2 regions of the Pantoea sp. X-Soil-TKNS-1211 genome follow, and region 2 is predicted to be linked to the other one. Evidence: predicted binding sites of a transcription regulator. Region 2 holds the regulator's gene; the other holds the start of a gene.

Region 1 (12,029 bases), 990 kb from region 2:
CTCTTCAAAACGCAGCGGACGGTTATCTAACGCCGATGGCAGACGGAAACCGTACTCCACCAGCGTCTCTTTACGTGCACGGTCGCCACGATACATGCCGCCAATCTGCGGGATAGTCACGTGGGACTCATCCACCACCAGCAGGCCATCTGCTGGTAAGTAGTCGAACAACGTCGGTGGCGGCTCACCCGGCCCACGCCCGGAGAGATAGCGTGAATAGTTTTCGATACCCGAGCAGTAGCCGAGTTCGTTCATCATTTCGAGGTCAAACTGGGTACGCTGGGTAATACGCTGCTCTTCCAGCAACTTATTATTCTCCAGCAGCACCTGACGCCGAACCACCAGCTCTTTTTTGATCTCTTCCATCGATTGCAGGATGCGTTCGCGCGGCGTGACATAGTGGGTTTTCGGATAGACGGTAAAACGTGGCACCACCGAAATCACCTGCCCGGTCAGCGGGTCAAACAATGACAGCCGTTCGACTTCTTCATCAAACAGTTCCACCCGCAGCGCGATTTCGTCAGACTCCGCCGGGAAGATATCGATGACTTCACCGCGCACGCGGAAAGTGCCACGCTGGAACACCTGATCGTTACGGGTATATTGCAGCTCAGCCAGACGACGCAGAATGCTGCGCTGATCGATGATCATGCCACGCGTCAGATGCAGCATCATTTTAAGGTAGAGATCGGGATCGCCGAGACCGTAGATGGCCGATACTGACGCCACCACGATAACGTCGCGTCGCTCAAGCAGCGCCTTGGTAGCGGACAGGCGCATCTGCTCGATTTGCTCATTCACCGACGCATCCTTTTCAATAAAGGTATCGGAACTGGGCACGTAGGCTTCGGGTTGATAGTAGTCGTAATAGGAGACGAAGAACTCCACCGCGTTATCCGGGAAGAACTCCTTCATCTCACCATAGAGCTGCGCCGCCAGCGTCTTGTTCGGTGCCAGCACCATCGTTGGCCGGTTGAGATCGGCAATCACGTTGGCAACGGTAAAGGTTTTTCCCGAACCGGTCACCCCCAGCAGCGTCTGATGCGCCAGACCGTCTTCCAGACCCTCCTCCAGACGACGAATCGCCTCAGGCTGATCCCCTGAGGGTTTAAATGCGGAGTTGAGTTTGAAGGCTTTACTCATGGTTTTTCGGTTCCTGCTGGAGATGTCGACGGGCAGGCTGCTAATTCTACTCCGCTATAGCGAATTTGCCAGAAAAAAATACTGGATATATTTACAGATATCTTGCACGATAACGGGGAGGTGCAACGACTCGCTTCAGTGCAATTTATGAGGCGTCAGGCAAAACCTTGTTGCGCAAGGTTATCCCCAGGTGGGTGATGCTTTTAACATTTGTCAATAGAGCGTCATAAAATTGCAGTTGTATGACCAACAAGATAAATCTCAGGCTTGATTTTAAATAACATACTGATTTATATATAAATTACCAAAAAGCCCAGTTTCTCAGCATAATGTATCCAGGCCGCGTATTTCCTCGCTTGCGCTCTGTTTTCAGTCTCTAATGCACAAGGTTATCCACAGGAATGGTGGATAACTGACGGCAGCCCCGCCGCCATCGCCTGTGCATAATTTTCTAAGCCTTGTCCTGGTGTGCGAAAAAAATTTTTTTTGCGCTTATTTTTCCCACAGCCCGCGTGGCATTAACTATTCTTTTTCCGTGCTGACGGTGCTGAAAGGGCGAAATTTCCAGTAAATAAGGCCACTTATTCCTGAGCGTTCTGCCTTATTACTGCACAAATGCACCAGAAACGTTAAGCATTCAGCACCGCTAAAGTGCATCCGTTTTATCACTTCTGGCAATTGTTAAGCGTTGCTCAACTTTAATCGTCGATTACGCCTCGCCGCTGACGCTTTTTTGCATCACATCGGCAAACTGGCCTGGTAATTGCAGGTTTCTCCATAAGCATTCGCATCAACTTATTGATGGTGAGAGTGGTAATGATGAATCGTGTTTGACTGTATGCCAGACGACACAGAGCGGGAGCATTCAGGCTAATTATCTGGAAGGAGAATGTCAGATGCTGAGTTTACGTTCGGTGAATCAGTTTTACGGTCAAAATCATATTCTGTGGGATGTGGATTTGGATCTCCCCCCTGGCACCTGTACGGGCGTACTGGGCAGCCCAGGCATGGGTAAAACCACGCTGGTCAACTGTATTATGGGACGGCTGCCGATTAATAGCGGTTCAATGACCTGGCAGGAAGATGGCTCACCACCCGAAGATTTGTTGCTGCAACCCGCAGAACAACGCGCGCGCATGGGTATCGGCTACGTACCGCAGGGGCGGCATATCTTCTCGCAGATGAGCGTGGAAGATAACCTGTTGATTGCGCTGATGGCGGCCCATGATGATCGCAGCCGTGCGATTCCGGAAATGGTCTTCGATTTATTCCCGGCGCTTTACTCATTACGCCACCAGCGCAGCGGTGAATTGCCGATGGATCAGCAGCAGCACCTGGCGTTGGCACGCGCGTTGGTGCTGCAACCCAAGCTGCTGATTCTTGATGAACCCACCGAGGGCATGTCGCCGTGGCTGGAAGAGGAGATGGGTAACCTGATTCGTCGCCTGAATCGTGATTACGGTCTGACTATCCTGCTGCTGGAGCAGCACGTCTCGTTTATCCGCCGCGTCGCGGACTATTTTCTGCTGCTGCATCGTGGCCGCAACGTGGCACAAGGGAAAGTGGCACAGTTGGATGATGTCACCATCAATAAATGGTTGACCGTAACCTGATATTACATGTCCGTAGCGGCGCGATTTATCGCGCAATTCTGTGCACGATGTGGGAAAAACCTGCGCGATAAATCGCGCCGCTACGGTTCAGGGAAGCGTCAGATAGCGCCCGCACTCTGCCTGCTGTGTGTCATCGGTAAGATAGGGAATTTCACCCAGACATGGCGCATCAAGACGCTGACGTAAGGTTGCCAGATACTCCTGATGCCGCTTGCCCGGCGGCTGAATAGTATTGGCGATCCACCCTGCGAGACGTAAACCACTGGCCTGCACTGCGGCGGCAGTCAGCAGCGCATGATTGATACATCCCAGTTTGACGCCCACCACCAGAATCACCGGTAACTGTTCGGCCACTACCCAATCGGCATAGGTTAGCGTTTCCGACAATGGGGTAAACCAGCCGCCCGCGCCTTCCACCAACACCCATTCTGCCTGTTGCTCCAGCTCACGCAACCCGGCTGACAGTGCGGTAAAATCGATTGGCCTCCCCTCTTCAGCGCTGACGATATGCGGTGATGTGGGTTCGAGAAAAGCCAGCGGATTAACCTGCTCATAACGCAGCGCCAGGGAACTGTAACGCTGAAGCGCCAGCGCATCGCTGTTGCGGATTCCCTCAGCCGTTTCCTCACAACCCGAGGCCACCGGCTTGTAGCCTGCGGTGATCAATCCGGCGGCCCCCGCCGCCTGTAGCAACGCGCCACTCGCTACCGTCTTGCCAACCTCGGTATCGGTGCCCGTAATAAACCAGCGTTTCATGCCGTTAATACTCCATACATCAGATGATAACTCAGGCGATAACCCGCCTCGTCCCTTGGCCAGCCCTGCTCCAGCCGTGCCAGTTGACTGCGCGTCAGCAATCCACCCTGGCGTCCATCATGCAGATGGGTTGCGCCAATGCCTTTCAACGAACGCATCGCGCTCAGTGCAGTGGGGAAATGTAAGGTAATGGTCTGCTGCGTGCGGTGCAGCGACAGGCCATCGGTCGCGGCGGCGATCTGTGCCGCGCTGAGAAAACGGTTGGCGTGCTGACGGCCATCCAGTTGCGCCCAGGCCTGATGGACCTCATGCAGCGAACCGGCCAGCAGCGTGGAAAACAGCACGGTACCACCAGGACGAGTCACGCGCAGAAAATGCTGTAACGCGGTGCGCAGGTCACCGCTCCACTGCACCGCAAGGTTGCTCCACACGCCATCGACGCAGGCATCCGGCAGTGGCAAAGCATCAATATCGCCCTGCACATAATGCTGTGCCGAGTGTTGCTGCGCCGCACTCTCCAGCATGGCTGGCGACAGGTCGAGTGCGGTCAGGGTCCGTCCACGATCGCGCCAGTAGCGGCTGTACCAGCCGGTGCCACAACCGGCATCCAGCAGGTGCGGGCCAAATCCGGCGGGTGCCAGCGCCAGCAGCGCCTCGCCACTCTGCCGTTGCAATTCCGCATGCTGCTCATAATGCTGCGCCGCCCGACCAAATGCCTGAGCAACCGCCTGTTTATTGACGTGCAGCGTCATACAGCGCCTCCAGCAGACGATCGATATCGTCAGAATCATGCGCAGCGGTTAAGGTGATACGCAGCCGTGCGGTGCCCGGCGGCACCGTCGGTGGACGAATGGCACTGACCCAACAGCCTGCCGCCTTCAGCTGCTGTGATAACACCAGCGCAGCGCTGTTCTCGCCGACCACCAATGGCTGAATGGCGCTGTCTGATGATATCAGTTGCCACGGTAAATCCGCCGCACCGGCGCGAAAGCGCGCGATATTGCTGTGTAGCCGCGCCCGCAATTCATCACCCTGTTGAATTTGTTGCAACGCCGCTCGCAGCGCGTAGCACTGCGCTGGCGGCATGGCAGTGGAGTAGATCAAATGGCGGGCAAATTGTTCGACATAATCGGCGGTCGCGTCATCGCACAGCAGGGCCGCACCGCTGACGCCAAAACCTTTGCCAAAAGTGACGATCAGCAATTCCGGCCGCACCTGTTGCTGCCAGCAGCTGCCGCGCCCCTGCTCACCCGTTACGCCAATGCCGTGCGCATCATCCACCAGTAACCAGCCGTTGGCACGTTGCGTTTCAGCGGCAAGCTGCGCCAGCGGTGCGCTGTCACCATCCATGCTGAAAACGCCTTCGGTGACGACCAGGGTATTCCCCTCCACCGGCGTCGCCAGTAGCTTCGCCAGACTGGCTGGCTGATTGTGGGCAAAACGGCGCAGCGTGGCCGGGCTGTGGTTAGCAGCATCCAGCAACGAGGCGTGCGCCAGTTTGTCGGCCACAATTCGATCCGACTTTTCCGCCAGCAGGTGGATCACCGCCTGATTGGCGGCGAAACCCGAGATAAACAGCAGCGCACGGCGATAACCCAGCCAGTCGGCCAGCTCTTCTTCAAGCTGGGCATGATGACGGCTAAAACCAGTCACATGCCCCGATGCGCCTGCCCCGGCCCCGGCTTCGGCAGCACCTTGTTGCCAGGCGGCAATCACCGCCGGATGCTGGCTCAGGCCGAGATAATCATTACTGGAAAAGTGACGATAGCGTTGTCCGGCAACGGTCAGCTCGCGCACGTTGTTGTGTTCAACGCGGACGCGTTGACGCCAGCCGTCGGCAGCACGTCGCGCCGCCAGCGCCTGTTCGATGCGTTGCGACCAGCTCATTACACCGCCGCGTTGTAGAATTGCGCGGTATCGGCGTGCAGCAGTTGTTCATTCAGCTGATACTGCTGTTCATTATCACCGGCTGCGGTAGCGGTATGCTCCGGATTCAGCCCCAGTTTACGGAACAGAATCAGATCCTTGTCTTCTTCCGGGTTCGGCGTGGTCAGCAGCTTACAGCCGTAGAAAATCGAGTTCGCCCCGGCCATAAAACACATCGCCTGGGTTTGCTCGCTCATCTGTTCACGACCGGCAGAGAGGCGCACGTGTGAAGATGGCATCATGATGCGCGCCACCGCGATAGTGCGGATAAAATCGAACGGCTCGACATCGTCGTTATCGGCCAGCGGCGTGCCTTTGACCTTCACCAACATGTTGATTGGCACACTTTCCGGCGGCGTCGGCAGGTTCGCCAGTTGCACCAGCAAACCGGCGCGATCTTTCACCGTTTCGCCCAGCCCGACGATACCACCCGAGCACACCTTGATGCCCGCCCCACGGACTTTATCCAGTGTATCCAGGCGTTCCTGGTAGCTACGCGTGGTGATGATGCTGCCGTAAAATTCCGGCGAAGTGTCGAGGTTGTGGTTGTAAAAATCCAACCCGGCATGGGCCAGACGCTCCGCCTGGCTGTGGTTCAGGGTGCCGAGGGTCATACAGGTTTCCATCCCCATCGCTTTCACACCCTGCACCATCTGCTCCAGGTACGGCATGTCGCGATCGTGTGGGTTTTTCCACGCTGCTCCCATGCAGAATCGGCTCGAACCGGCAGCTTTGGCTTTACGCGCCGATTCCAGTACTGCTTCCACCTCCATCAGACGTTCCGATTCCAGCCCGGTTTTGTAGCGCGCGCTCTGCGGGCAATATTTACAATCTTCCGGGCAAGCGCCGGTTTTGATCGACAGCAGCGTGCTGACCTGTACCTGACGCGGGTCGAAATGTTGGCGGTGTACCTGCTGCGCCTCAAACATCAGCTCAAGGAAAGGTTTGTCGAACAGTGCCTGGGCTTGTGCCAGTGTCCAGCGATGTGCCATTGCTTCACTCCAAAAAAGGGTTCATCCTGACGATTAACGTGGTTATACTTGTAAACTATATTTTTTATTTTTGGTTTACAACACCCATGTTCACTCAGGACGATCTCAATTTCGACCGCCAGCATATCTGGCATCCCTACACCTCAATGCGCGATCCCCTGCCCTGCTACCCGGTGGTAGCGGCGCATGGCTGCCAGTTGCAGCTGGCGGATGGCCGTGAACTGGTGGACGGTATGTCGTCGTGGTGGGCGGCGATTCACGGTTACAATCATCCGCGACTGAATCAGGCGTTGCAGAGCCAACTGGCGCAGATGTCGCACGTGATGTTTGGCGGTATCACCCATCCGGCAGCGGTGGCGCTGTGCCGTCAGTTGGTGGCGATGACACCAGAACCGCTGGAATGCGTATTTCTCGCCGATTCGGGGTCGATCGCCGTCGAAGTGGCGATGAAAATGGCGCTACAATACTGGTTGGGACGTGGCGAAACCCGGCAAAAATTCCTCACCCTGAAACGCGGTTATCACGGCGACACCTTTGCCGCGATGTCGGTATGCGATCCACAAAACTCGATGCATAGCTTGTGGCGCGGTTATCTGCCGGAGCACCTGTTCGCAGCAGCACCTGAGCGGGGATTTGATGATGCATGGGATGACGCTGATTGCGCCGACTTTGCCCGCCTGGCGGAGCAACATCACCGCCAGATTGCAGCAGTGATCCTCGAGCCGATTGTGCAGGGTGCAGGCGGCATGCGTTTTTATCATCCGCGCTATTTGCAACGGGTGCGTGAACTGTGCGATCGCTACGGTTTGCTGCTGATTGCCGACGAGATCGCCACCGGATTTGGTCGCAGCGGTAAGTTGTTCGCCTGCGAGCATGCCGGGATCGCGCCGGACATTTTATGTCTGGGCAAAGCCCTGACGGGCGGCACCATGACACTCTCCGCCACCCTGACCACCCGCGAGGTGGCAGAGACCATCAGCAACAGCGCGGCTGGCTGCTTTATGCATGGCCCAACCTTTATGGGTAATCCGCTGGCCTGTGCGGTGGCGGTAGAAAGCCTGAAGATCGTGAATGAAGGTCACTGGTCAGCGCAGGTGGCACGGATTGAGCAGCAGCTGCGCGCAGCATTGCTGCCTTTAGCCAGCCATCCGGCGGTAGCCGATGCGCGCGTTCTCGGGGCCATAGGCGTAATTGAGACACATCTGGCGGTGAATATGGCGGCGCTGCAACAGTTTTTTGTCGAGCGTGGTGTGTGGATCCGTCCGTTTGGACGGCTGATCTACCTGATGCCGCCGTATGTGATTACGTCTGCGGAGCTGGCGAAGTTGAGTGACGCCGTGCGCGATGCGCTGGATTTTTCGCATCATTTTCAGGGGTGAAAAGCAGCGCGATAAATCGCACCGCTACCACTGCCTCCCGTAGCGGCGCGATTTATCGCGCAAGGATTTAAGCGATTTAACCCAGTTGGTGAATCACCACCCACATCGGGCCTTGTCCGACGGCATATCGCGCCAGTGGGGTTAGCAGACCGCGATCATCGCTGATTTTATACACGGCAATATGATGAGATTTCTGTCCCGCCGCGACCAGGTATTGACCGCTATGGTCAATATTAAAGCCACGCGGCTGCGTCTCTGTCGGCTGGAAACCTTCAATGGTTAACAAGCCGCCATCTTCACTGACGCTGAACACGGTAATGGTGCTGCTGGTGCGATCGCAGGCATACAGAAAACGGCCATCCGGCGTCAGATGGATATCCGCCGCCCAGCGAGTGCCACTGAAATCCTCCGGCATCATGTTCAGGCTCTGCACACGTTCCACTTCACCGTGCGCGTTGCTCAAGGCCCAGACATCCACACTGCTGTCCAGCTCGTTGACGCAATAGCTGTAGTTGCCGTTCGGGTGGAACGCCATATGACGCGGGCCAGCGCCTTCTACCGTGGTGACCTGTGCCTGCGCGGCGGGGGTCAGGCTGCCATCGCTGCCCAACTGGAACAGACAAATGCGATCCTGCTTCAGTGCCGGAACAAACAGCGTCTGATTTTTCACATCAATATTGGCAGAGTGACAACCCTCCAGTCCGCCAATCACCTGGCTCGGTGCCTGCGGCAGACCATCGCTGTCAATCGGGCTGACGCTGACACAGGCATCATTATAAGAACCGCAGAACAAATAGTTGCCAGCACGGTCAGTGGAGATATGCGTCGGGCTGCCCGGCAGCGGTGCCTCACCGGCTTCGCTCAGGGTGCCATCAGCGGCAATGCGGTATGCCAGCACGCGAAAATTTGGACGCACGCCAACATAGAGGAAATCTTTCTTCGGGCTGACCACCATCGGCTGCACCTGACCAGCCACATCTGTCACCTGTAATAACGTCAGCGCGCCATCTTCCTGTAACTGCCAGGCGTGAATCTGCTGGCTCTCGGGGCTGGCGGTATACACGACTTGTTTCATGCGTTCTCCTTGTTCGGCTTGCTGAAAGGGTTATCACTGTAGCGCGTTTCATTTTTCCACGCAGGAATCATTTGTGCCCTGCCTTTTGTCTCAAAGCGGTTACCCGGTGTAGACTGATTGCTTTGTAACCCAGACGGAAAGAGTAATGAGCTACCGCGTAATCGCCCTTGACCTTGACGGCACCCTGTTGACCCCGCGTAAAACCATTCTGCCTGAATCCCTTGAAGCCCTGGCCCGCGCGCAGCAGGCAGGCGTCAAGGTGCTGATTGTTACCGGTCGCCACCATTGTGCCATCCATCCTTTTTATCAGGCACTGAAGCTGGATACACCTGCTATCTGCTGTAACGGCACCTATTTGTATGATTATCAGGCGAAAAAGGTGCTGGCATCCGATCCGCTGGAAAAATCACAAGCGGTACGGGTGATCGAGATGCTGGATGAGCAGAAAATTCACGGCCTGCTGTATGTTGATGACGCGATGCTTTACCAGGAGCCGACCGGCCACGTAACCCGCACCCTTAACTGGGCGGAATCGCTGCCACCGGCACAACGTCCAACCTTCCTCCATGTACCGAGCCTGGTACAGGCCGCGCAGGATGCACAGTCGATCTGGAAGTTTGCCCTGTCTCATGCCGATACCGACGCGCTGCAACGGTTTGCCGAGCGCACCGAAGCCGAACTGGGGCTGGCGTGTGAATGGTCATGGCACGATCAGGTGGATATCGCCCAGCGCGGCAACAGCAAAGGTAAACGTCTTGCGCAGTGGGTGGAAAGCCAGGGCCTGAGCATGAAAGACGTGCTGGCGTTTGGTGATAACTACAACGACCTCAGCATGCTGGAAGAAGTCGGCCTCGGCGTAGCGATGGGCAATGCCGACGACGCGATCAAAGCGCGCGCCCGCAAAGTGATTGGCACCAATCTGGAGCCCGGCATTGCTGAAGTGATTTACCAGGAAATTCTGTAAAATCCGCGCGATAAATCGCGCCGCTACGGATTTCCCGGCATCAGGGCGTAATCGATACGCTTTTAATCTGGGCATACAGCCACTGATCGGGCCGAATGCCCAGCTCATCCCGCGCCCAGGGCGAAATGCGCGCCCACAATTCGCTGATGCCAATACGCAACTTAACCTCCACCTGATCGTCAATCTCAAGCAGTTCAACCACTTGCGCTGGCAGAATATTGCGAATCGAGGTGTTTTGCGGTGGCTGCAACGCCAGCGACACATCGGCTGACGCGATACGAATGCGTAACGCAGTTTTCAGCGGCTGATTCACCCGGCTGACCCAGATATGTTGATCGCCCAGCGACAGCGCGGTCATCGGGTAATCGGGATGTTGCTCCAGCACCTGCACGCGCAGCACGCTGGTGCGCTCGCTGAGCGGGAGCCACGGGCGCATCGCGGTGCTTCCCCACACTTTCTCCAGCGAACCAAAGGCCTTAACCTTGCCGCTATCCAGCACCAGCACGTTATCGGCCAGTTGCAGGATCTCGTCGAGGCTGTGCGACACGTACAACAGCGGAATATCCACCTGTTTTGCCAGCTTTTGCAGGTAAGGCATCAGCTCGCGTTTACGCGGTAAATCCAGCGAGGCCAGCGGTTCATCCATCAGCAAAATGTCCGGTGCCGTCAGCAACGCGCGGCCAATTGCCACCCGCTGTTTTTCCCCGCCAGACAGGGAAGATGGCGAGCGGCGCAGCAACGCTTCGAGGCCCAATAATGCCACCAGACTGTCGAACTGCGTTTTCATCGCTGACGCCATACCGTATTGCAGATTGCCGCGTACGCTGTAATGCGGGAACAGGCGTGCATCCTGAAACACATAACCAATACGGCGTTTTTCCGGCGGTAGATTCACTCCAGTGGCGGCATCAAACAATAGACGTTCATCCAGTTTGATCTGCCCCTGCTGCGGTTGGGTCAATCCGCCAATCGCGTTGATCAGCGAGGTTTTCCCCGCGCCGGAAACACCAAAAATCGCGGTGATCCCTTTGCCGGGAATGTCGACATCCACATCCAACTGGTGCGTGCCCAACTGCTGGGAAAAGTTTAGCGTTAACATTAAACCCCCAGCCGCTTACGGCCCCAGCGGGCCAACAGTTCCGAGGCCACCAGCGACAACAACGCCAGCACAATCGCCACCGCACACAGGCGCGCTGCGGCATTTTCCGCCCCCGGCGTTTCAATCAGGGTAAACATCGCTGACGGGATGGTGCGGGTTTCACCGGGTATGTTCGACACGAAGGTAATAGTGGCACCAAACTCGCCCAGTGAACGGGCAAAGGCCAGCACCGTTCCGACGATAATGCCGGGAAAGGTCAGGGGTAAGGTAATGGTGAAAAACACGCGCCAGCGCCCTGCTCCCAGGGTGCGCGCTGCCTGTTCCAGTTTGGTGTCCACCGCTTCCAGTGCCAGGCGGATGGCCCGCACCATCAGCGGGAAGGCGATCACCGCCGCAGCCACCACCGCACCGCGCCAGCTAAAGGCGAAGCTGAAACCGAACCAGTCATACAGCCATGCGCCGATAAAACCTCGCCGCCCGAGGGCAATCAGCAGCAGATAACCCACCACCACCGGCGGCAGTACCAGCGGCAGATGAATAATACTATCGAGCAGGGTTTTGCCCGGAAACTGGCAGCGCGCCAGAATCCAGGCCATCAGAATGCCCAACGGCAGGCTGCACAACACCGCCACAGTGGAGACTTTCAGGCTGAGAAACACCGCCTGCCATTCGGGATCACTCAATATCATTTCTTCGGCGTAAATCCATACTGTTTAAATATTACGGCGGCATCCGGCCCCTGCAAATAGTTGTAGAAGGCTTCTACCGGCGCACGCTGATGTTCTTTAACCACCGCCATCGGATATTCGACCGGCTTATGGCTGTCTTCCGGGAAACGACCGACCACCTGGACTTTTTGACTGGCAACCGCATCGGAACCGTAAACGATACCGTAAGGTGCTTCGTTACGCTCCACCAGTGCCAGCGCAGCACGCACGTTATTAGCCGGAGCCAGTACCGGCACTAACGTATCCCACGCGCCTAACTTTTGTAACGCTTCTTTCGCGTAAATCCCGGCGGGAACATGATCCGGGTCGCCCACCGCCAGACGTTGGCCCTTCAACAGGCTTTTCCAGTCGGTC
Region 2 (12,029 bases):
CCTCGTTCCTGAAAGGCCTGACCGTGCAATATCTGCTGCGTCAGACCTATAAGGTCAAAGCGGATGAGACATTCCTGTTTCACGCCGCAGCGGGTGGTGTTGGCCTGATCGCCTGCCAATGGGCGAAAGCACTAGGCGCGCATCTGATTGGCACCGTCGGCTCCACTGAGAAAGCGCAGATTGCCAAAGAGGCGGGGGCCTGGGCCACTATAAACTATCGCGACGAGAATATTGCGCAGCGGGTGAGTGAACTGACCAACGGCAAAAAAGTCGCGGTGGTTTATGACTCGGTAGGCAAAGATACCTGGGAAGCGTCACTCGACAGCTTGCGTCGTCACGGCCTGATGGTGAGTTTTGGGAATGCTTCCGGTCCGGTCACGGGTGTCGATTTAGGGATTCTGAACAAGAAAGGATCGCTGTTTGTCACCCGACCTTCATTGTTTGGTTATATCACTAACCGCCAGGAACTCGACAACGCCAGTGCCGAGCTGTTTTCATTGATTGCCAGTCATGCGATTAAAATCAATGTGCCGGAACAACAGAAATTTGCGTTGAGCGATGCAGCTCAAGCGCATAAGGTGCTGGAAAGCCGCGCGACCCAAGGCTCAAGTCTGCTGATTCCTTGACGCCAGAAAGCAAACGGGGCTTCCCGAAGGAAGCCCCTTTTTCTTTTTTATAGTTCGCGCTGGTGTAGGGACAGCGGCGATGAATTTGTTTCGACTCAACGGCAAATATCCTGACAGAAAACATAAGTAAAAAATATGTTTAATTGCAGATTTCGACTAAGCATTGCTAACTCTGTGATCACCCCCGCATTTAGCGCCAGCTGTTTCTCTCTAACTTACTGATTTTTCTTTTCAGTCGGTTCAGCTTCATTTCACCCTGCGGCGTGGTAAAGGCGCGATACAACCAGACAGCCACCACCGCCAACACCAGCCACGGCAACAATTTAATAACAAGTGCAAATAACCCGCCGAGGAACATCAGCACCGTTGCAACAATCAGCGCGGCAATCACACCCAGCAGCGACACGCCGGTCAGCAGCAGCATGAGGAAAAAGCCGATAACAAATAATATTTCCACGAAGGTTCTCCTGTGTAGGTTACAGGGAGTCCATTACAAGATGCGTGCCAACATGAACCTCTTGCTAAGGCACTGAAATTATTGGAGGTGTTTTGTGGGATGGATGGCGAGAATAGTGAAATTCACCAACTTTTAGTGTGAGTAAAACCGTTTAACCCTATCCGTAGCGGCGCGATTTATCGCGCAATTTCGTGCGCGTTGCAGGAAAAATCCGTGCGATAAATCGCGCCGCTACGGGAGAAGACATCAGGCTTCCTGGGGAATTTTATCCGCCACCAGAGCCAGCGCCGCTTCCAGCACGCGAACATCAGCGCCCGGTTTGTGGGCATTCTCGCTAAGATAACGCCGCCACTGACGTGCGCCTGGGATTCCCTGGAACAAGCCCAGCATATGACGTGTTACGTGGCCAAGATACGTACCTTTCGCCAGCTCCGCCTCAATATACGGATACATGCTACGCACTACCGCCACTGGGTCGACAGCTGGCGTATCGCGACCAAACAATTCACGATCTACCTGCGCCAAAATGCCAGGATTTTGATAGGCTTCACGCCCCATCATCACACCATCCAGATGTTGCAGATGGATTTTGGCTTCTTCCAGCGACTTGATACCGCCATTGATGGCCATAGTCAGTTGCGGGAAATCACGTTTCAGTTGATAGACGCGCGGATAATCAAGTGGGGGTATCTCGCGGTTCTCTTTTGGGCTAAGCCCCGACAGCCAGGCTTTACGTGCGTGGATGATAAACGTGTCGCAACCGCCCTGCTGCGCCACGGTGCCGACGAAATCGCACAGGAAGGCGTAGCTATCCTGATCGTCAATACCGATACGGGTTTTTACCGTAACCGGAATGCTCACCACGTCCCGCATCGCTTTAATACAATCCGCCACCAGCGCGGCTTCGCCCATCAGACAGGCACCAAAACGGCCATTCTGCACGCGATCGGACGGGCAGCCGACGTTGAGGTTGATCTCGTCGTAACCACGCGCTTCCGCCAGTTGCGCGCACTGCGCCAGCGCCGCCGGATCGCTCCCTCCCAGTTGCAGCGCGACCGGATGCTCATCTTCACTAAAGGCCAGATAATCGCCCTTGCCATGAATAATCGCACCGGTGGTGACCATTTCGGTGTACAGCAGCATGTCACCGCTTAGCTGACGGTGAAAATAACGACAGTGACGATCGGTCCAGTCGAGCATCGGGGCAATGGAAAAACGTTGCGAAGAGAAGGTATCGGTCATGAAACGCAGTAAATCCGGGGTTAAGTGATGAGATTCTGCGCAATGATATCACAGGATTGACGGGCGACACAGCCGCCCGTCGGGATGAAGGAGATTGATCAGAAGTTAAAGCCGAGCTGCAACATCGCACCCCAGGTATTGTCGTCGCCAACCGAACCCGCCAGATCAAGGTGAACCGTATTGTTAAACGGTGACAAACCAAAACCAGCGGTGAACACATTGGCGTCATTTGACTTCATATCTGCTCGATAACCGGCACGTAATTGCAGCCAGTCCAGTACCCGATACTCACCACCGACGCCAACGTATTGGCTGCTGTCTTCCGATTTAAAGCGCTTAGTTTGCGTCAAATCGACATCGCCGGTCAGCGTGAAGGCACTGTAGTTCCAGGCCAGACCGGTGGTGACCAGTGGACGGATTTGGTACGTATCACGGTAGCCATTCACTTCTTTGGTATCGATATCACGTGAAATCAGGTTCTGCCCGGTCAGGCCGAATGTCCAGTTATCGGCGAAGTCCGTGGCGATCCCGGCATCGACGTTAAAGCCGGTATCTGAGCTGCGGTAACGGCTGTTGTTGATATCGCTTTTGTCGTAGTTGTAAACGCTGGCGGTGTAGTTATACAGCCAGGTTTTTTGCAGTTTCGGCGTAATACCTACAGAAACCGGATGTCCGGCGATACTGAACTGGTGCGCCACGGCAATACCGTAATCGGTCACTAACGCCGCCAAACCGTTGGCACTGGACGTCAACTTATCCTCATCACCCGGCACCGGAATAACCGTGCCATCGGCGACGCCTTGCAGATAATCGATATCGCTTTGTGACACGTTAGCGCGGATATGCGCTGTGCCGTAGGCTTTGGTCACAAAAGCGAAGGGCAGTGTTTCATTGGGTACCGTAACAGCCAGTGCAACCCCTGCTGAACCATCTGCTTTGTTACCACGCAGATCGCGAAGCTGACTCGCCATATCGCCCGCAGCGGCCTTAAGTTGTGGATAACCGTTGAGGTAATCCTGGAAGGTTAGGTTATCAATGACTTTCTGATAACGGTCGACCGTGTCCGTAATGTCATCAACACGATTAATCAATTTGTCTTTATCAGTAACCTGTATCCCGGCTGAAGGGAAAATGATACTCACGTCATCATCAGGTTTTGCTTTGGTCATTAAAGCCGGGTTTGCCAGTACCGCAGAACTCCAGGTGGAAGAAGCGACTCCCGTCCCTCCCATTGCATCGTTACGTGCGTCGTACCATGTACCTGCGGCCAGGGCCGAAGAGGAAAGAAACACGGCATTCAAAACAACAAGATAACTAATACTTTTGCGTCTGAATAATGTCTTCACCATTTGCCTGCCATCACCTTTAAATGTCGTGACCACGTCATCGACGAAACAATTTACCAGCCCTTATTGTGAACCCGGGCTAACGATTCATTGCTGTGAAATGAAAGGAAATAGCACTGCTATTCGCAGAATTGACTGCTGACGCACCAATCTGTCGTGTATTTATGCAAAAAAATAAACGGTACTTAAATTAAGGCCAGATATTACTTAAGCCCTTTTGAACCTTAGACGCTAAGTCGGTGAGTTGCAAAGCAAAAACCGATAAGCCAATTTAATGATGCTGTAGCAACGAGAAATGACGATAGCCGGGTGAGACAGGAAGGAAAACAATTGTGCCGCTAACCTGATGAAAAAATGAAATTTTACTGATCATGTTGAGGAAAAAAAGCAATCACAGCAGCGTAAAAATTTGTGTGATAAAATAACATCACCTGCAACCTGGAGAACGCTTATGTCAAATCTGTCGCCCGACCAACTGCTCACCCAGGCAGAAACGTTATGCCTGCAACGCGGCGTACGTCTGACCTCACAACGCGCCGAAGTACTGCGTCTGATGGCCGAAAAGAATGGATCGATCAGCGCCTATGATTTGCTGGATCAGCTGCGGATCAGTGAACCCCAGGCAAAACCGCCGACGATTTATCGTGCGCTGGATTTCCTGCTGGAGCAGGGATTTATCCACCGTGTGGAATCCAATAACAGTTATGTGGTTTGCCATCATTTCAATGAACCGGCACACACCTCAGTCATGCTGGTGTGTGATCGTTGTGCTGCGGTCAGTGAAAAACACGCACATGGTGTGGAAAAGATCATTGCTGGCCTGGCTGAACAAGCAAGTTTTGCCCTACGCCACAGCGTAATTGAAGCACATGGGCTGTGTGAAAACTGTGTCGAAGTGGAAGCCTGTACGCATCACGAAAGCTGCGATCACGATCATCAGGTGGAGAGTAAAAAGCGGGGTAAAAAAGGATAGAGGGCACATCCCTGTGCCAGCCCGATCTTCACGATCGGAGGGCAGGAGCATCGTCCTTAAACGGGTCCGTTACCAGTGATAATCCTTGTTGTGACTTTCCCAGTCTTTAACTTCTCGCTCGGCCTGATCTTTTGCGTAGCCGTAGCGTTCCTGAATTTTACCCACAAGCTGATCGCGTTTACCTTCAATGACCGTCATATCGTCATCCGTCAGCTTGCCCCATTTTTCTTTCACTTTCCCTTTGAATTGTTTCCAGTTTCCGCTCACTTCGTCTTTGTTCATAACCCTTCTCCATGTCATGCAGAGTGATGGTAGTGGAATACCCAATCCCCAGTGGGTAAAACCAACATAACGCGCTACTCATTCGCGCTGATAAGGATAATTATAGTAGACAATGAATAATAGTTAGCACACTTACAGATTATTCTGTATCCAGAGTCTCATTGTTCGTGAGTCGCAAACCAACTGTCAGCACGCCAGTGGCGATGCCAAATCCACCACAGCGTTAGCCCGCGCATTGCCAGAAATACCGTCACCGCCAGCCATAACCCATGATTACCCAGCCAGGGGAGCGTCAGTAAAGACAGACCATAACCGAGCGCCGCCAACGCCATACTGTTACGCATTTCCCGGCCGCGCGTCGCACCGATAAACATGCCATCCAACAGGTAGCACCACACGCCCACTAACGGCATTACCACCTGCCACATCAGGTAGCGATCGGCCACTTCCCGTAGTTCTTCCAGCGAAGTCAGCAGCGCTACGATATGTGCGCCAAATAACGCATAGATCACCGCAAACACCAGTGCCACCAGGCCCGCCTGGCGGCAGGCTGCGTGCCAAATCAGCAATAATCGGCTGCGGTCTTTCGCTCCGACCGCTTCACCAGAACAAGCCTCTACTGCATACGCGAAACCATCCAGTGCGTAAGCGGTGAAAGTCAGGAACATCAACAGAACGGCATTGACCGCCACCACATCCGGGCCGATACGCGCGCCGAATATCGTCAGTGACGCAAAACAGATTTGGACCAGGAAAGAGCGCAACATAATGTCGCGGTTGAGGTGAAACAGGCGAGCAGCATCACCGCGCCAACTCTCCTTCAGCAAGGAGAAATCAATACCGCGCAGCTTCAATACCCGTGCCACCATCCATAATCCGACAGCAAGGGTGACGTATTCTGCCAGTGCCGTTGCCGCCGCCGCGCCCGCCACTCCCCAGCGCAGACCCAGAACAAACGCCAGATCCAACAGGATATTGACCAAATTCCCCACCACCAGCAGCACCACTGGCGCACGCGCATATTGCACGCCCAATAACCAACCGAGGATCACCAGGTTCGCCAGCGTGGCGGGAGCACTGAGCCAGCGAATCTGGATAAAGAGTTGTGCCTGCTGCTGAATCACGAGGCTCCCTCCCATTAGCACCGCGGCCAGATTGCTGACAGGCGTGCGCAGCAAAATAAATAGCACCCCGGCCACCAACGCGATTAGCAGCGGTTGGATGAGCGCCCGTGCCAGTGCCGTTTTATCGCCCGCGCCAAAAGCCTGGGCGGTTAACCCGGTCGTGCTCATACGCAGAAACAGCAGCAGCATAAAGATGAAACTGGTCGCCGTGGTGCCTACTGCCACGCCACCGAGATATATGGGGCTATCGAGATGCCCAATGACGGCGGTATCAACCACGCCCAACAGCGGAATGGTGATATTGGAGAGGATCATAGGCAGCGCCAGCCGCCAGAGTGCTTTATCAGAGGAGGAAAACAGCTGCATCAGCCCATCCCGGTTTGCTGCACAACAGTCTGGTCAGAAAATGATACTACGGCAGCGTAGGAAGGCTGCCGTAGCGGGGGGGAATTAAGGTATCAGAGCCACTCACCGTTGCGCACAATGCCAACCGCCAGCCCTTCCACCGTCAGAGACTGCTCACGGGTATCGACAACAATCGGCTGGAAGTCACTGTTTTCCGGCAGAAGTTGCACAATCGCGCCCTGCTTTTTCCAGCGTTTTACCGTCACTTCGTCGTCAATACGCGCCACCACAACCTGGCCGTTCCGCACTTCCTGCGTTTTGTGTACCGCCAACAGATCACCATCCATAATGCCGATATCTTTCATCGACATGCCGCTAACGCGTAGCAGGAAATCCGCAGTGGGTTTGAACAGGTTAGCATCGACCTGGTAGTGCGCTTCAATGTGTTCCTGCGCCAGCAAAGGTTCACCCGCAGCGACACGGCCAATCAATGGCAGCCCCTCGCTGGCTTCTTCTTCCATTAATAAGCGAATACCGCGCGAAGCGCCGGAGACGATTTCAATCACGCCTTTGCGCGCGAGTGCTTTCAGGTGTTCTTCTGCCGCATTAGGTGAGCGGAAGCCCAGTTGCGCAGCAATTTCCGCACGCGTTGGCGGCATGCCTGTCTGGTTAATATGGTCGCGAATCAGGTCATAGACCTGTTGCTGCCTGCTGGTTAATGCTTTCATCCCGCCCCCTGGTTGTTTATACAGTCGCTGTGAGTATATACAGGTATTGGCGAAATGAAAACCAAAACTGAGGGAAAAATCAGCGAGTTGATGATCTCGGAATCCTTATCGCAAATGTGACCAAAGCAGCGCGATCCAGACAAACAACGCCAGTAAGATAGCCAGTAAGACGGCAGCTGATCCCATATCTTTCGCACGGCCCGCCAGAGGATGACGCTCCTGACCAATACGGTCGACCACCGCTTCAATAGCACTGTTCAGGATTTCCACAATGACCACCAGCACCACGGAACCAATCATTAGTACGCGGGAGATGGCATCAACATCCAGCCAGCACGCCACTATAATTGCTACTAACGCGGCAATGGCTTCCTGGCGAAACGCCGCCTCATGCGACCAGGCTGCGCGCAATCCCTGCCAGGAATAACCGGCTGCTTTAACTATCCTGAGAATACCGGTGACGTTTTTTGCCATGTCGTTGAACCCTTTACTCGTTTTGACGTCAATGTCTGGGCAGCCAGAGATGGTGCAGCCACAGATCTTCGCGGCACTTTCTGGTATGCTTGCCGCGCTTTGCTAACAAGAGGCTTGAAGTTGTCTATGTCAGGTTGGCGTAAACTTTATTATAAATTATTGAATTTACCACTCTCCATTTTGGTAAAGAGTAAGGCCATTCCCGCCGATCCCGTGTCCGAGCATGGGCTGGATCCGACGCGGCCGATCCTGTATGTGCTGCCTTATGATTCCAAGGCCGATCTGCTCACGCTGCGTTCGCAGTGTCTGAAACACGATCTGCCTGATCCGCTCGCACCGCTGGAAATAGACGGCGCTTTGCTGCCGCGTCACGTGTTTATCCACGATGGACCACGCGTGTTCCCGTATTTCGTGCCGAGCATGGAGTCCGTGAAGTTGTTTCACGACTACCTCGATCTGCATCGCAGCAATCCGGAGCTGGATGTACAGATGCTGCCGGTGTCGGTGATGTTTGGCCGTGCGCCAGGACGTGAAGTTCAGGGGGAATCCACTCCTCACCTGCGTATTCTCAACGGTGTGCAGAAGTTCTTCGCCATTCTCTGGCATGGCCGCGACAGCTTTGTGCGCTTCTCGCCGACCGTTTCGCTGCGCCAGATGGCGACCGAACACGGTACGGATAAGTCAATCGCCCAAAAACTGGCGCGGGTGGCACGGATTCACTTTGCGCGTCAGCGTCTGGCTGCCATTGGCCCGAGTTTGCCTGCCCGTCAGGATCTGTTTAATAAGCTGCTGCAATCCAAAGCGATTGAAAAAGCGGTGGAAGATGAGGCACGCAGCAAAAAGATCTCACACGAGAAGGCACAACAAAACGCCGTCGAATTGATGGAAGAGATTGCCGCCGATTTCTCATATGAAGCGATTCGCGTTACCGACCGCGTCATGGGTTGGATGTGGAGTCGCCTCTATCAAGGGATCAACGTGAATGGCGGTGAACGTGTGCGTCAGCTGGCACAGGATGGACATGAGATTGTCTATGTCCCCTGCCATCGCAGTCATATGGATTACCTGCTGCTCTCTTACGTGCTCTACCACCAGGGACTGGTGCCGCCACACATCGCTGCGGGTATCAACCTGAATTTCTGGCCCGCCGGGCCGATTTTCCGTCGTCTCGGGGCGTTCTTTATTCGCCGTACGTTTAAAGGCAACAAGCTCTACTCCACCGTTTTCCGCGAATATCTGGGCGAGTTGTTCAATCGCGGCTACTCGGTTGAATACTTCGTGGAAGGCGGCCGCTCACGTACGGGGCGTTTGTTGGACCCGAAAACCGGCACCCTGTCGATGACGTTACAGGCCTTGCTGCGCGGCAGCAGCCGTCCAATCACCTTCGTGCCGATTTATATTGGCTATGAACATGTGATGGAAGTCGGCACCTACGCCAAAGAACTGCGCGGTGCCGCGAAAGAGAAAGAAGGCTTTATCCAGATGGTGCGTGGCCTGCGTAAGCTGCGTAATCTTGGTCAGGGCTATGTGAACTTCGGTGAGCCACTGCCGCTGGTAAACTATCTGAACAAACACGTACCAGAATGGCGTGAAGCGATCGATCCAATCGAACCCCAGCGTCAGGCCTGGATGACACCCGCCGTAAATGACATCGCTAACCGCCTGATGGTGCGGATTAACGATGCCGGTGCTGCCAACGCCATGAACCTGTGCGTCACCGCGCTGCTGGCTTCTCGTCAACGTTCACTGACGCGCGAACAACTGATTGAGCAACTGGAGTGCTACACCCAGCTGCTGCGCAATGTGCCCTACTCACCGGAAGCCACGGTGCCGGATCTCAGCGCTGAATCCCTGCTGGATCACGCAATGGGCATGAATAAGTTTGAGACCGAGCAGGACAATATCGGCGACATCATCATCCTGCCACGTGAGCAGGCGGTGTTGATGACCTACTATCGCAACAACATTCAACATATGTTGGTGATGCCGTCGTTGATTGCCGCGATCGTGCAGCAGCACCGTGAAATCAGTGAAGCTGAATTGTTGCGCCAGGTCGCCCTGGTCTATCCGATGCTGAAGAGTGAACTGTTCCTGCGCTGGAGCAGTAACGAGTTGCCGGAGTTGATTCAATCGCTGTGCAACGAAATGGCGCGTCAGGGTCTGATCACCCAACAAGATGGCCTGGTGCAAATGACCACCGCGCGCTATCGCACACTACAGCTACTGGCAGCAGGTATTCGTGAAACGCTGCAACGTTTTGCCATCACTTTCTCGATCCTCAGTGCCAAGCCCACCATTAACCGTGGCACCCTGGAAAAAGAGAGTCGCACGCTGGCGCAACGTCTGTCAGTACTGCACGGCATCAACGCCCCTGAGTTCTTTGATAAAGCCGTGTTCACCGCGCTGGTGCTGACGTTGCGTGATGAAGGCTATATCAGCGACGGCGGTGATGCTGAGGTGGATCGTACCCAAGCCATGTGGCAAATGTTGGCCGAGTTGGTCACCAGTGATGTGCGTCTGACCATTGAGAGCGCTGTCGCCCACGATTAAGGTACTCAATAAAAAGCCGTCACCCAGTGGATGACGGCTTTTTTGATTCAACAACCGCGTGATAAATCGCGCCGCTACAGCAAATCAATAAACGGTTGAGTATTCAACAAAATACCGATAAACAAGACCAGACCAACGTAGTTATTATTGAGAAACGCCTGGAAGCAGGGGTCGCGCTCGCGCTGGGCAATCAGCTTCTGCTGATGAACAAACAAGCCCGCCGCTAATAACAACGACCAGTAAAACGCCCCATTCAGATTCAACAACCCTCCCACCAGTACCATCAGGCCCAGCGTTACCAGTTGCAACAATCCGATGATGAGTTTGTCATAACGACCAAACAGAATCGCCGTCGACTTGACGCCAATTTTTAAATCATCGTCTCGATCCACCATGGCGTATTGCGTATCGTACGCGACTGTCCAGCACAGGTTGGCAATAAATACCAGCCAGCAAACAAGAGGTAAGGACTCACTAACTGCCGCCCAGCCCATAGGAATGGCCCAGCCAAAAGCCGCACCCAGCACCACCTGTGGCAGGTGGGTATAACGCTTCATAAAGGGATAAACCCAGGCCAGCGCCAGGCCCACTACGGACAACATAATCGTCATGCGATTCATGGTCAGCACCAGCAAAAACGCCAGCAAAGCTAAACCCACAAACAGTAACTTCGCCTCTTTCTCTGACACCAGCCCACTTGCCAGCGGACGTGCAGCAGTACGTTTGACATGCCCATCCACTTTACGGTCAGCGTAGTCATTGATGACGCAGCCCGCAGCGCGCATCACGATGACCCCCAGCACAAACACCAGCAGCACCGAGAGCGGAGGAATCGCCATGCCTGATAACCACAACGCCCATAGCGTGGGCCACAACAACAACAGTGTGCCAATCGGTTTATCAATGCGCATCAGGCGACTGTAGGCCTGTAATTTATTTATTCCCAGGGTCTTTTGCACAATCCTTATCCTTAATCCAGCGCGCGATAAAGTGGTGACGCCGGTAAAAACAGTTCAGTTAACAACAGCGGTTTGCCGGAGAGACGTAAACGCGAGCGACGTCCCCACAACGCGCCCACCTGGCCGGGGTCGATAAAATCACGTGTCAGGCTGGAGTCGGCAAACAGGTAACGCCCGAGTGGGCGCGTGCCAAGCTGCTGGAGCATCTGCTCCGGGCCGTTAAGCGTGCTTTCCGGCACCAGGGTACGGCCAGCCAGCCAGGGAACGCCATCACCACATAACAAAATTTCCCGCAGCCAGAAGCGCTGATCGGCAGGTAACAACGCGCCTTCCTCTTCCAGTTCGCTGGCGTCAACAAAGGCTTCGCGTACCAGTTGCACCGTGACGTGCTGGCAATGCTGTTCAAAGCGCCGCGTCATTGAGTCTTCCTCCATCAGCCAGTCGAGCAGTGGCGCGGAAAGTAAGGGGGAGGAAGCGGGTAGCCAGTGTAGCGCGCGCAATTGCGCCAGCGCATCCTGAGACATAAAAACTCTCCACAGAAAAAAGTGTCCCAGTGTAACGCACCACCGCCGCTGCGCGAATAACGAAGCGTTGCCGGAAATGCGTTGTAAGTTAATTCAATGTAAAACCGTTATGCTTGTTTCTGTTCACCAGGCCACCAAGGATATGACATGACATCAAGACAACATCAGGATCTGTTAAACGCACTGGAACAACCACTCAACGAACAGGCGCTCAGTTGGGTCGCCACACAAAACCGCCTTACCACCGCCCAATTCGCCCAAGGCAGCCGTTTCCAACACGCGCAGCAGGCGACGCTGCATTGGCTGAACGACAAGTCCAATATCCCGTGGGTCACCCATTATCGCGATAGCCTGTATAACTTCTGGCAGGATGAGCATCATCCACGCGGTATCTGGCGG

The links. The regulator LexA, encoded in region 2, represses DNA repair genes until DNA is damaged. The targets are predictions, from matches to a motif close to TNCTGTATGTACATACAGNA.
Region 1: a site for LexA is predicted at 1,223-1,242, ahead of uvrB (excinuclease ABC subunit UvrB). Genes of this name have one in related genera too.

The regions. Positions count from the first base shown of each region.
Region 1 is NZ_AP035953.1:1,356,702-1,368,730, reverse strand. Features, by position in the region: gene uvrB (excinuclease ABC subunit UvrB) at 1-1,143, opposite strand, end outside; gene AC6I8W_RS06530 (ABC transporter ATP-binding protein) at 2,040-2,756, shown strand; gene bioD (dethiobiotin synthase) at 2,844-3,512, opposite strand; gene bioC (malonyl-ACP O-methyltransferase BioC) at 3,509-4,264, opposite strand; gene bioF (8-amino-7-oxononanoate synthase) at 4,245-5,399, opposite strand; gene bioB (biotin synthase BioB) at 5,399-6,430, opposite strand; gene bioA (adenosylmethionine--8-amino-7-oxononanoate transaminase) at 6,517-7,809, shown strand; gene pgl (6-phosphogluconolactonase) at 7,886-8,884, opposite strand; gene AC6I8W_RS06495 (pyridoxal phosphatase) at 9,030-9,848, shown strand; gene modC (molybdenum ABC transporter ATP-binding protein ModC) at 9,889-10,947, opposite strand; gene modB (molybdate ABC transporter permease subunit) at 10,947-11,636, opposite strand; gene modA (molybdate ABC transporter substrate-binding protein) at 11,633-12,029, opposite strand, start outside.
Region 2 is NZ_AP035953.1:361,806-373,834, reverse strand. Features, by position in the region: gene AC6I8W_RS01645 (quinone oxidoreductase) at 1-626, shown strand, start outside; gene pspG (envelope stress response protein PspG) at 817-1,083, opposite strand; gene dusA (tRNA dihydrouridine(20/20a) synthase DusA) at 1,330-2,325, opposite strand; gene AC6I8W_RS01630 (conjugal transfer protein TraF) at 2,424-3,674, opposite strand; gene zur (zinc uptake transcriptional repressor Zur) at 4,123-4,644, shown strand; gene AC6I8W_RS01620 (CsbD family protein) at 4,714-4,926, opposite strand; gene dinF (MATE family efflux transporter DinF) at 5,085-6,416, opposite strand; gene lexA (transcriptional repressor LexA) at 6,509-7,123, opposite strand; gene AC6I8W_RS01605 (diacylglycerol kinase) at 7,229-7,597, opposite strand; gene plsB (glycerol-3-phosphate 1-O-acyltransferase PlsB) at 7,724-10,147, shown strand; gene ubiA (4-hydroxybenzoate octaprenyltransferase) at 10,222-11,106, opposite strand; gene ubiC (chorismate lyase) at 11,118-11,630, opposite strand; gene AC6I8W_RS01585 (prolyl oligopeptidase family serine peptidase) at 11,778-12,029, shown strand, end outside.